One region of the Micromonospora schwarzwaldensis genome, then DNA from elsewhere that is predicted to be linked to it. Evidence: riboswitches for the same ligand, from Rfam matches in the RefSeq annotation. Region 1 holds a riboswitch; the other holds the start of a gene.
The links. A riboswitch is a leader RNA that binds a small molecule or an ion and turns the genes downstream of it on or off. The one in region 1 is predicted to bind S-adenosylmethionine.
Positions count from the first base shown of each region.

Region 1 (4,997 bases):
CGCACGTCCAGCGCCACGCCGAACGGGCTGACCTCGGTGGCCACGGTGGTGCCGTCGCTCGCCTGGTCGAGCGGGAAGTCGCCGCCCAGGTACGCCTCGAAGGCGGCCTTGCCGTCGGCGGCGGCGGTCTCGCCGTACACCCGGGGGCTGGGCGACTCGGGATAGGCGGACCAGTACCCGCGCTCCGTGATGGCGGTCAGCGCCCGGTCGAGGGTCTCGGCGTGCCTGGCGTACAGGGGGTGCGGGGTCTCCGTCATGCCCGCCATCATGCAACAGAAAGGCACCAGATCAGTAGGGGCGTGTCACAACTCAGATCGTCAACTGCCAGTCGACCGAGCCGGCGACCGGGCGGAAGCCGAGCTGCTCGTTGATCACGATCATGTGACCGTTGGCGGCGGCGTTCCAGGTGTCGACCGTCCGCAGCGCCGGCTCGCGGCTCAACGCGTACCCCAGGTTGGCGGCCTTGCAGAGCAGACCCAGCCGGTGGCCGCGGTGGCCGGGATCGACGATGGTGATCTGCTGCCAGGCGTGGTCGGTGCTGCTCGCCGCCAGGCTGAGCTGGCTCCAGCCGACCAGCCGGCCGGACGCCTCGTGCACCGCGCCGGTGTTGTAGCGACGCACGCCCCGGGCGTCGAGCGCCCGCTCCACGCCCCGCTTTCGTTGCGCGTCCATCTTCTGCTGCTCCCACGCCAGCTCACCCATCGGCGCGTCGAGCAGCAGCCGGCCCTCCAGGTGCGCGGTGTCCGCGACGTACTCGTCGGGCGTGTGGTCGCGCCAGTGCACGGTCCGGTAGCCGGTGGCCGCCGCGCGGGCGTCGGCCAGCAGCGCGGCCAGCCGGGTCCGGTCGAGCGCGGTCACGTCGAGCCGGCGGCGGACATCGGCGTTCGCCGGCCTCGCCCCCACGGCGGCGGCGAACGCCGCACCCGGGAACACCCGCTCCGCCTCGCCGGGCAGCGCGGCGGCGGCGGAGCCGACCAGCCGCTTGCCGCCGTGCTCCCGGAGCAGCCGTACGCCGGGCCCGTGCAGCGCGCGCCCGATCCCGCGACGCCGGTGGGCCGGGTCGACCACCAGCTCGACGGTGGCGTTCTCGACGTTCTCCAGCGTGTGCAGGTGGAGCCGGAGCCAGCCGACGGGCTCCCCGTCGAGGCGGGCGACGAGCCACCGCCCGTCGACGCCGGGCATCGGGTGCCGCAGCAGCGCCTCGAACCGCCGGCGGCAGGTCGGCGGCAGGTCCGGCTCGTCGACGGCGCGGGCCGCCTCCGCGATCCGGTACGCCGCGTCGAGCGTCGGCAGGTCGGCGGCGTCCAGCGGGGTGACGGTCAGGCCCATGGCGGCGAGCCTGCCGTGGAAAAAGCGACAGGGCCAGCGGTTTTCCGCTGGCCCTGTCGCACGTTGGTCGGGAGGGACGTCCGCACAACGCCTCCGGCGTTGGGTCGCAAAACTTTGAAAAGTCTCCGGCGGATGCCCTCCCGCACCGAGCATCTTGCGCCGTCCGGTTCCTGCCGTCAAGTCCTCCACTGACAGTTTTTCGACACGCGCCGCACATCCCCCGTCACCCCTGGTCGCCCCCGATCCCCCTCCCGGGCGAGCCCACCCCACCGCCCTTCCCCCACCGCCCCTCCCCCCACCGGCCCCCGCCGCCGGCTCGCGAGTTGACCAAGGAGTTTGCGTCGGGGCCGACCCCGCACGCCGACACAAACCTCTTGATCACCTCTCGGGGGGCGGGGGCGGGGTGGGGTGGGTGGGGTCAGGAGAGGAGGCCGGCGTCTCGGGCGGCGCGGAGGCTGGGCTTGATGCGGTGGGTGGGGCCGGAGGCGGCGGCCACCGCGTCCAGCGTCTTGAGGCCCTCGCCGGTGTTGAAGACGACCGTCTCCGCCGTCGGGTCCAGCCGGCCCGACTCCACCAGCTTGCGCAGCACCGCCACCGTCACGCCGCCCGCCGTCTCGGCGAACACGCCGGTGGTCCGCGCCAGCAACGTGATCCCGGCGCGGATCTCGTCGTCGTCGGCGTACTCCATCCAGCCGCCGGTGCGGCGGACCGCCTCCAGCGCGTAGAGGCCGGCGGCCGGGTCGCCGATGTTGAGCGACTTGGCGATGCCGGTCGGCTTGACCGGGACGATGGTGTCGCGGTCGTCGTGCAGCGCGGTGGCGATCGGGTTGCAGCCGGCGGACTGCGCGCCGAACACCTTCCAGCCGCCGGCCGGCGCCTCGACCAGCCCGATCTCGACCAGCTCGGCGAACGCCTTGTCGATCTTGGTGAGCAGCTCGCCGCTGGCCATCGGGATGACCACCTGGGCCGGGATCCGCCAGCCGAGCTGCTCGGCCACCTCGTAGCCGAGCGTCTTGGAGCCCTCGGCGTAGAACGGCCGCACGTTCACGTTGACGAACGCGGTGTCCTCGAACTCGTCGGTCTCCACCAGCTCGCCGCAGAGCCGGTTCACGTCGTCGTACGAGCCGTCGATGGCGACCAGGTCGCCGCCGTAGACGGCGGTGGTGACCACCTTGCCCTGCTCCAGATCGCTGGGGATGAACACCACCGACGGCACACCGGCACGGGCCGCGTGCGCGGCGACCGAGTTGGCCAGGTTGCCGGTGGACGCGCAGGCGTAGCGGGTGAAACCGAGCGCCCGGGCGGCGGTCAGCGCCACCGACACGACCCGGTCCTTGAACGAGTGGGTGGGGTTGGCGCTGTCGTCCTTGACCCAGAGCGGCGCCGTGATGCCCAGCTCGGCGGCGAGGTGGTTGGCGGCGACCAGCGGGGTCAGCCCCGGGTCGAGGGTGACCCGGGTGGCCGGGTCCTGACCGGCCGGGAGCAGGGCGGCGTAGCGCCAGATGCTGTTCGGGCCGGACTCGATCTGCTCGCGGGTGACGGCGGCCAGCGCGGCCGTGTCGTAGTCGACCTCCAGCGGGCCGAAACACTCGTAGCAGGCGTGCTGCGCGGCCAGCGGGTAGCGCGCGGAACAGGCGCGACAGACCAGGGCGCGGGCCGGGCTGCGGGAGGTGTCGATGCCGGAGACGGCGGGAAGCGTCGACGTCATGTCGAGGAATTCCTCTCATCTTTCCCCGCATCGCCGGGTGCGGCGGGGACGGAATTGGCACCTGCCCGCAGGACACTCGGCATCGAGCGTGCGGGTGGTTGCCGGGGCGTCGTCGGGCCGTATCCCTCAGCCCCTCTGGATGAGGTATGCAGTTGTGCCGTCGAGTCTATGCGCCGCGCACCGCCCCGCCACCCCGGGTCCCACGGTGTGGGCCGCCCCACCGACCCTCGCCTCCCCCTCCCGACCTCGGTCGATCATGAGGCTGGCGGCAACAAATCGGACGATGGCCGCCGCCAACCTCATGATCACCGGGAGGTGGTGGGCCACGGGTCGGACGATGGGGTGGGAGGATCGCCGGATGCGACGTGGGGTTGGCCGGATCGGAGGGCTCGCGGGGGTTGTGCTGCTGGCGGGCTGCGCCGCGACACCGTCCCGGGTCGACCCGCTGCCCACGCCGCCGGACCGGCCGGCCGCCCAGGTCGCGCCGTCCCCCTCGGCGGCCTGCGCCCCGGAGGGCATCCGGATCACCGAGCTGGGCGTGAGCGCCGCGATGGGGTTGCGGGCCATGGGCCTTGACCTGGTCAACTGCGGAACCCGGCCGTACGAGCTGCGCGGCTACCCGGCGGTCAGCATGCGGGACGCCGACGGGGACCCGATCAAGGTCAAGATCGTCCCGGGCGCGACGGGGATCACCTCCGGCTTCGACGCCCCACCCACCCGGCTCGTGCTGCGCCCCGGCGAACGGGCCGGCGCCGCGCTGCTCTGGCGCAACACGGTCACCGATCCGACCGTGGTGGCCACCGAGGGCGCCCAGCTCGACGTCGCGCCGGTGGCCGGCAGGCCGGCGCACGCGGTGGCGCTGGACGGGCCGATCGACCTCGGCAACACCGGCCGGCTCGGGGTCAGCGCCTGGAAGCGCCGCGCCGCCGACCCGACCACGGAACCGATCACGCCGAGCGGGCCGCCCTCATCGGCCTTGACCCCGGACAACCGGCTCTGACGGGCAACCCGCGGGCTCAGCCTTCGTCGATGTCGGGTTGCCGACTAGACGCGCCCCTCTAGAACACGGCTGTCGTGACCGTCTCCGATAGTGTCCGACCCGACGCAGAGCGAGGTGGCCTCACATCGCCACCTAGGCGACCGGGAGGGGGCGATCATGAGTCGGCAGGTATCTCACCTGATGACGGCCGCCAATCTCGGCACGTTGCTGTCGCCACTGGCAGAGGCGGTGACGGTTGGGGGCATCACGTGGGTCACCAAAAACCAAGTCGTCAGAGAAGGCGTCCTTCGGGTCGACACCGTCATCCGTGCGCTTGCTCCATGCCGGCTTCGTGTGACGATCAGCGATTTGAGACCGAGCGAGCCGGCACTTCAGTATCTTGCCGGCGAGGGCCGCTCGGGCTTCTCAGCACGTCGACTGTGCATAAACACGCCACATCGCCCCTTTCCCGGCACTCACAAGCACCGGAGCGAGCCCGGCGGGGGCGAGGAGGCAGCCTATGAACCGGACGACATCCCCGCCGTTCCGCTTCAACCGAGAGTCGCACCCGGCACCTATCGTGCGATCCTGGAAGCGTTCGCCGCGGAGTGCTTCATCGCGATAGGGGACGACTTCATCTGGCGGGAGCCTTGAGGAGGGACATGACTGTGGATGCCACGACTGTCATCGGCGCTGTCCTCCGGGCTGTCAACGACAACACGGTCGTCCACCCGTACGGAGATGGCCTGCTCATCGACTTGCCGATGACCTACGGCGACGGCGACGGCGTTCGGGTGCTTGTCGAGCCGATGGGCTCCGGCTGTCGAGTGACCGATCGGGCCGCCGCCGCGTCTCTGCTGGCCATGGCCGGGGTGAACCTGTTCGCCGGCCGGGCAGCAGAGGCGTTCGCCGAGATCATGGCGGGCGGCGGGCTTAACGGAGTCAATGCGGCACCCGGTGAGATCGCGACCTTCGGCAGCA
Region 1 is NZ_CP154796.1:56,105-61,101, reverse strand. Features, by position in the region: gene paaN (phenylacetic acid degradation protein PaaN) at 1-257, opposite strand, end outside; gene VKK44_RS00320 (GNAT family N-acetyltransferase) at 310-1,329, opposite strand; gene thrC (threonine synthase) at 1,748-3,037, opposite strand; SAM riboswitch class I at 3,050-3,183, opposite strand; gene VKK44_RS00310 (DUF4232 domain-containing protein) at 3,396-4,037, shown strand; gene VKK44_RS00305 (hypothetical protein) at 4,194-4,670, shown strand; gene VKK44_RS00300 (hypothetical protein) at 4,679-4,997, shown strand, end outside.

Region 2 (4,997 bases), 2.6 Mb from region 1:
ACGGTGGGCAGGTGGGCGTGCGCGTCGTACGCGGCGCGCCAGTCGTGGAAGCGGATCGCGCCGAGGCCACGGGCCGGGCCCTGCCGGAACAGGAACGCGTCGTCGGTCGCGTCGCGCCGGGTCGGCACCGCCGGGTGGGGCTGCGGCCGGAACAGATAGTTCGGCATGAACTTGAGGATCAGCGCCAGGTTGACGTGCACGGTGCCCTCCAGCTTCGGCAGGCCACGGATGTCCTTGGCGGCCTTGTCGAAGTAGGTGTCGGCCTCGAAACCCTTGGCGGCGATGACGTCCCAGAGCAGGTCGATCACCTTCTCGCCCTCGGTGGTGACCTTCATCTTGGTCATCGGGTTGAACAGCAGGTACCGCCGGTCGTCCGGGCCGGCCGAGCGGAAGTAGTCGACCGCCCGGTCGCTGAACAGCTTCATCGCGACCAGCCGGGCGTACGCGTCGGTCAGCTCGCGGCGCACGTGCGGGAAGTCGGTGACCCGCCGGCCGTAGAGCACCCGGCCGTGGGCGTGGGTGACCGCCTCGTACATGGCGTGCTCGCAGATGCCGACGGACGCGGTGCAGAGGTTGAACTTACCGACGTTGACCGTGTTGAGCGCGGCGTCGAACGCGGCCGGGCCGGTGTGCAGCACGTCCTCGGCGCGCACCGGGTAGTCCTCCAGCCGGAACTCGGAGACGTACATCTGGGCGGCGACCACGTTGCGGACCAGCCGGTACGCCGGGTGCCGGCTGTCGGCGGCGAAGAACACGTACCCCTCGGGGCCTTCGACGTCGGCGCGCCGGCCGAAGACCGAGACCAGGCCGGCGACGTTGCCGTTGCCGATGTAGTACTTGCCGCCGGTGGCCCGGAAGCCGCCCGCGTCGTCGGGGGTGAGCAGCATGTCGGTGGCGTAGATGTCGGCGCCGTGCGGCCGTTCGGAGAGGCCGAACGCCATCACGTGGCCCTGGTCGAGCAGCTCGGCGGCGCGGGCCCGGGCGGCGGCGTTGCCGCTCTGCCACACCGGCCCGAGGCCGAGCACGGTGACCTGCCAGGTGTACCAGTAGCCGAGCCCGTAGAAGCCGAGGATCTCGCTGAGCGCCGCGTTGCGGGCGGTGTCCCAGCGCTTGTCGGCGTCGCCGCCGCCGTCGGCGGACGGGGTGAGGAACGTGGCGAAGAGCCCTTCCCGGGCGGCGAAGTCGAGGAAGTCGGCGTACCACTCGCGGGCGTGGTAGCTCTCGACGAGCGCGCGCTTGCCCCGCGTCTCGAACCAGTCGATCGTGGCCCGCAGCAGCCGGCGTGACGTGTCGTCCAGGTCGGCGGGGTCGTAGCGGTGCGGGTGGAACAGCAGCGGGTCGCTCACGTGGCGGGCCTTTCCGGGTCGGGGTCGAGGGCGCGGAGGGTGGCCAGGACGTCGTCCAGCCAGGTCAGCACCATCCGCTCGTACGCGATGCCGCCGCGCAGCACCACGTGCTGGAGCGCCGCGCGGGCGTCGGGTGCGACGGCGTCCGGGAAGTCGCGGCGTTCGCCGGCCAGGTAGCCGGCGAGGACGCCCTCGTGGTCGGCGCGGTAGCGCTCGACCTCGGCGACCAGGGTGGCGCGGCCGGCGGCGTCGTCGAACGCGGCGCCGCGGATCTTGACGGCCAGTTCGTGCCGGACCGCCTCCGGGCGCACCGGGGCGTGCAGCCAGCCGACGAGCGCGGCCCGGCCGGCCGGGGTGACCGACCAGACCGTCTTGTCCGGCAGGCCCTCCTGGCCGACCTCGACGCCGGTGATCCGGTCGTCCCCGGCCATCTGCTTGAGCACACGGTAGATCTGCTGGTGGGTGGCGGTCCAGAAGCGGCCGATCGAGCGGTCGAAGCGACGTGCCAGCTCGTAGCCGGAGGCGGGTTGCTCCAGCAGCGAGACGAGGATGGCGTGCTCCAGCGACATGCCGGCCATCTTGCTATGCACTTTGTTGCATAGCAAGACCCTAGCCGGGCAGGTACTCCCGCACGGCGGCGAACTGCGCCACGGTCAGGTAGGAGGGGTTCGACGCCTGCGGCTGCCGGAAGACCTCCGCGCCGGCCAGCCGGAGGTCGGCCCGCAGCACGGCACGGCGCACCCGGAACGGCTCGTCGAGGACGGTCAGGTCCAGCGGCAGCGTCCACGGCCCGCCCGGCTCCCCCGGACGCGGCACGCCGGCCACCCGGCCCACGCCCCACACGCCGTACGGCGCCCGGCCCCGACTGCCGCTGGCCCAGAACACCACCGGCTGGCCGGCGCGCATCAGCCGGACCCGGTAGCCGGGACGCACGCACCAGCCGGTCACCCGCGGATCGGCGGCGAACCGGGCGGCCAGGTCCACCTTCTCCGCGTTGCCCTTGATCAGCCAGGCGCCGAGATCGTCGAGGGTCACCCGCGGGGAGGTCATCCGGCCATTCTGCGTCCCGGCGGCCGGAGCCGCCCGGTAAGGCACGGCCGTGAGGGTGGTCATAACGGCTGGACGACCGGCGCACCGGTGCTGCTAGCCTTTCGGCAGGTCATGAGCGCCAGCGTCAAGCCCCGGCTCGCTGGCCGGCAACCCTCCGCCACGGTGGGGTGCTCCGGGTGAGGACCAGGCGCCGGCGACAGCCGGCGCAAGCGTGGCCTGGCACCCAGGTCAGCACCAACCGGCCAGGGAGACCCGATGTTCGCACCGCCCCTCGTTCCGACCCGCCTCATGCTGGTCACGCGCCGCCACGTCGACCTGATGCGGGTGTGCAGCGACCGCTGTCGCGACGCGCGCTGAACGAGCGCTCCACCCTTCCCCGATCCACCCCTTCCGGCTCCGCCGTGCCCGGCGGCGCCGGCACCGGCACGCGTCCCGCGTGTCCATCCACACTGGAGAGAGATCGTGCGTATCCGTACCGCCCTGACCCGCGTCGCCGCGCTCGGCGCCGCCGCCGCGCTCGCCGCCACCGCGCTGACCGCCTGCGGCGGCGGTGACGCCGCCGACCGGACCCACAACCCGTACGGCCTGCTCCAGCCCGGTGTGATCCGGGCCGGCACGCTCACCGACGCCCCGCCGAACGTCTACCTCAAGGACGGCGAGTTCACCGGCTTCGACAACGACCTGCTGCGCGCCGTCGCCGGCAAGGTCGGCCTGACGGTGGAGTTCGTCGGCACCGACTTCTCCGCCCTGCTCTCCCAGGTGAACAACCGCAAGTTCGACGTGGGCAGCTCCTCGATCACGGTCACCGAGGCGCGGAAGAAGACCGTCGACTTCGGCAACGGCTACGACTTCGGCTACTTCGGCCTGGACGTGCCGGCCGGCTCCGCGATCACCGGCTTCGACCAGCTCGCCGGCAAGCGCGTGGTGGTGGTCCAGGGCACCGTGCAGGACGACTTCGCCACGAGGCAGAACCTCGACCCGGTGCGCGTGCCCGACTACAACGGTGCGGTCAACCAGCTCAAGGCCGGCACCGCCGACGCCTGGATCGCCCCGGCCGAGATCGGTGACAAGTCCGCCGCCGACAGCAACGGCCGGATCAGGGTCGCCGCCAAGCAGCTCAGCCCGGCCCCGACCGCGTACGCGGTGGCGAAGGGCAACGACAGGCTGCGGGAGGCGCTGAACAAGGGCCTCGACGAGGTGATCGCGGACGGCACCTGGAGCCGCCTCCAGGAGCAGTACTACCCGGGCCGGCCGATCCCGGCCGACTTCACGCCCGGCAGCGGCTCGGTGGCGGCGCCCTCGCCGTCGGCCGCCTCCTGAGCGGACAGCCGGATTCGAGCGGGGCGGACGGAGGAACGATGGATCCACTGCGCACCCTCTGGGAGACGTTCTTCGACGGGGACTCGATGCGCGAGGCGCTGCCCGAGATGCTGACCGTCGGGCTGCCCAACACGCTGATCCTGGCGGTCTCCGCCGCCCTGCTCGGCTCGGTGCTGGGCATGCTGCTGGCGGTCGCCGGCATCTCGCGTACCCGCTGGTTGCGGTGGCCGGCCCGGGTCTACACCGACGTGTTCCGCGGCCTGCCGGCCGCGGCCACGATCCTGCTCATCGGCGTCGGTCTGGCGCCGCTGGGCATGGAGGTCTGGGGGCCCAACCCCTACCCGCTCGGCGTGCTGGCGCTGTCGCTGATCGCCGCCGCCTATCTCGGCGAGATCTTCCGGGCCGGCATCCTGAGCGTGGAGGCCGCCCAGTTGGAGGGCGCCCGGGCGCTCGGCTTCTCCTGGGCCGAGTCGATGCGGCTGGTGATCATTCCGCAGGGCGTACGCCGGGTCCTGCCCGCCTGGGTCAACCAGCTCATCGCGTTGATCAAGGATTCCAGCCTGGTCTACTTCCTCGGCCTGCTGGCCAGCCAGCGGGAGCTGTTCCGGATCGGCCAGGACTACGCGGCGAACACCGGCAACCAGTCCGCGCTGCTGCTGGCCGGCCTGTTCTACCTGCTGCTGACCGTGCCGCTGACACACGCCGTCAACTGGCTGGACCGGCGGCTGCGCCAGGGCCGCCCGGCCGCCCCGCCACCCGAGCCCGACACCGACCTGACGCCGGCCGGCGTCACCCCGAACGGAAGGGACCCGCGATGAGCACGGACACCGTCACCTCGGTCAGCCTCGCCGTCCGCGACGTGCACCTGGCGTTCGGCGCGCACCGGGTGCTGCGCGGGGCGGACCTGGACGTGGCCCGGGGCGGCACGGCGTGCGTGATCGGACCGTCCGGCTCCGGGAAGTCCACCCTGCTGCGCGCCGTCAACCGGCTGATCGAGCCGGACCGGGGCGACGTGCTGCTGGACGGGCGCAGCGTGCTGCGCGACGACCCGGACGCGCTGCGGCAGCGGATCGGCATGGTGTTCCAGCAGTTCAACCTCTTCCCCCACCTGAGCGTGCTGCGCAACGTCACGCTCGCGCTGCGGAAGCTGAAGAAACTCGACCAGGACGAGGCGGTGGCGGTGGCCCGGGCCCAGCTCGACCTGGTCGGGCTCGCCGCGAAGGCCGACGCCCGGCCGGCGCAACTCTCCGGCGGTCAGCAGCAGCGCGTGGCCATCGCCCG
Region 2 is NZ_CP154796.1:2,607,931-2,612,927, reverse strand. Features, by position in the region: gene VKK44_RS11455 (acyl-CoA dehydrogenase family protein) at 1-1,346, opposite strand, end outside; gene VKK44_RS11450 (PadR family transcriptional regulator) at 1,343-1,915, opposite strand; gene VKK44_RS11445 (EVE domain-containing protein) at 1,956-2,396, opposite strand; SAM riboswitch class IV at 2,504-2,614, shown strand; gene VKK44_RS11440 (ABC transporter substrate-binding protein) at 2,859-3,716, shown strand; gene VKK44_RS11435 (amino acid ABC transporter permease) at 3,755-4,534, shown strand; gene VKK44_RS11430 (amino acid ABC transporter ATP-binding protein) at 4,531-4,997, shown strand, end outside.
Region 2: another riboswitch for S-adenosylmethionine. It lies ahead of VKK44_RS11440 (ABC transporter substrate-binding protein); the one in region 1 lies ahead of thrC (threonine synthase).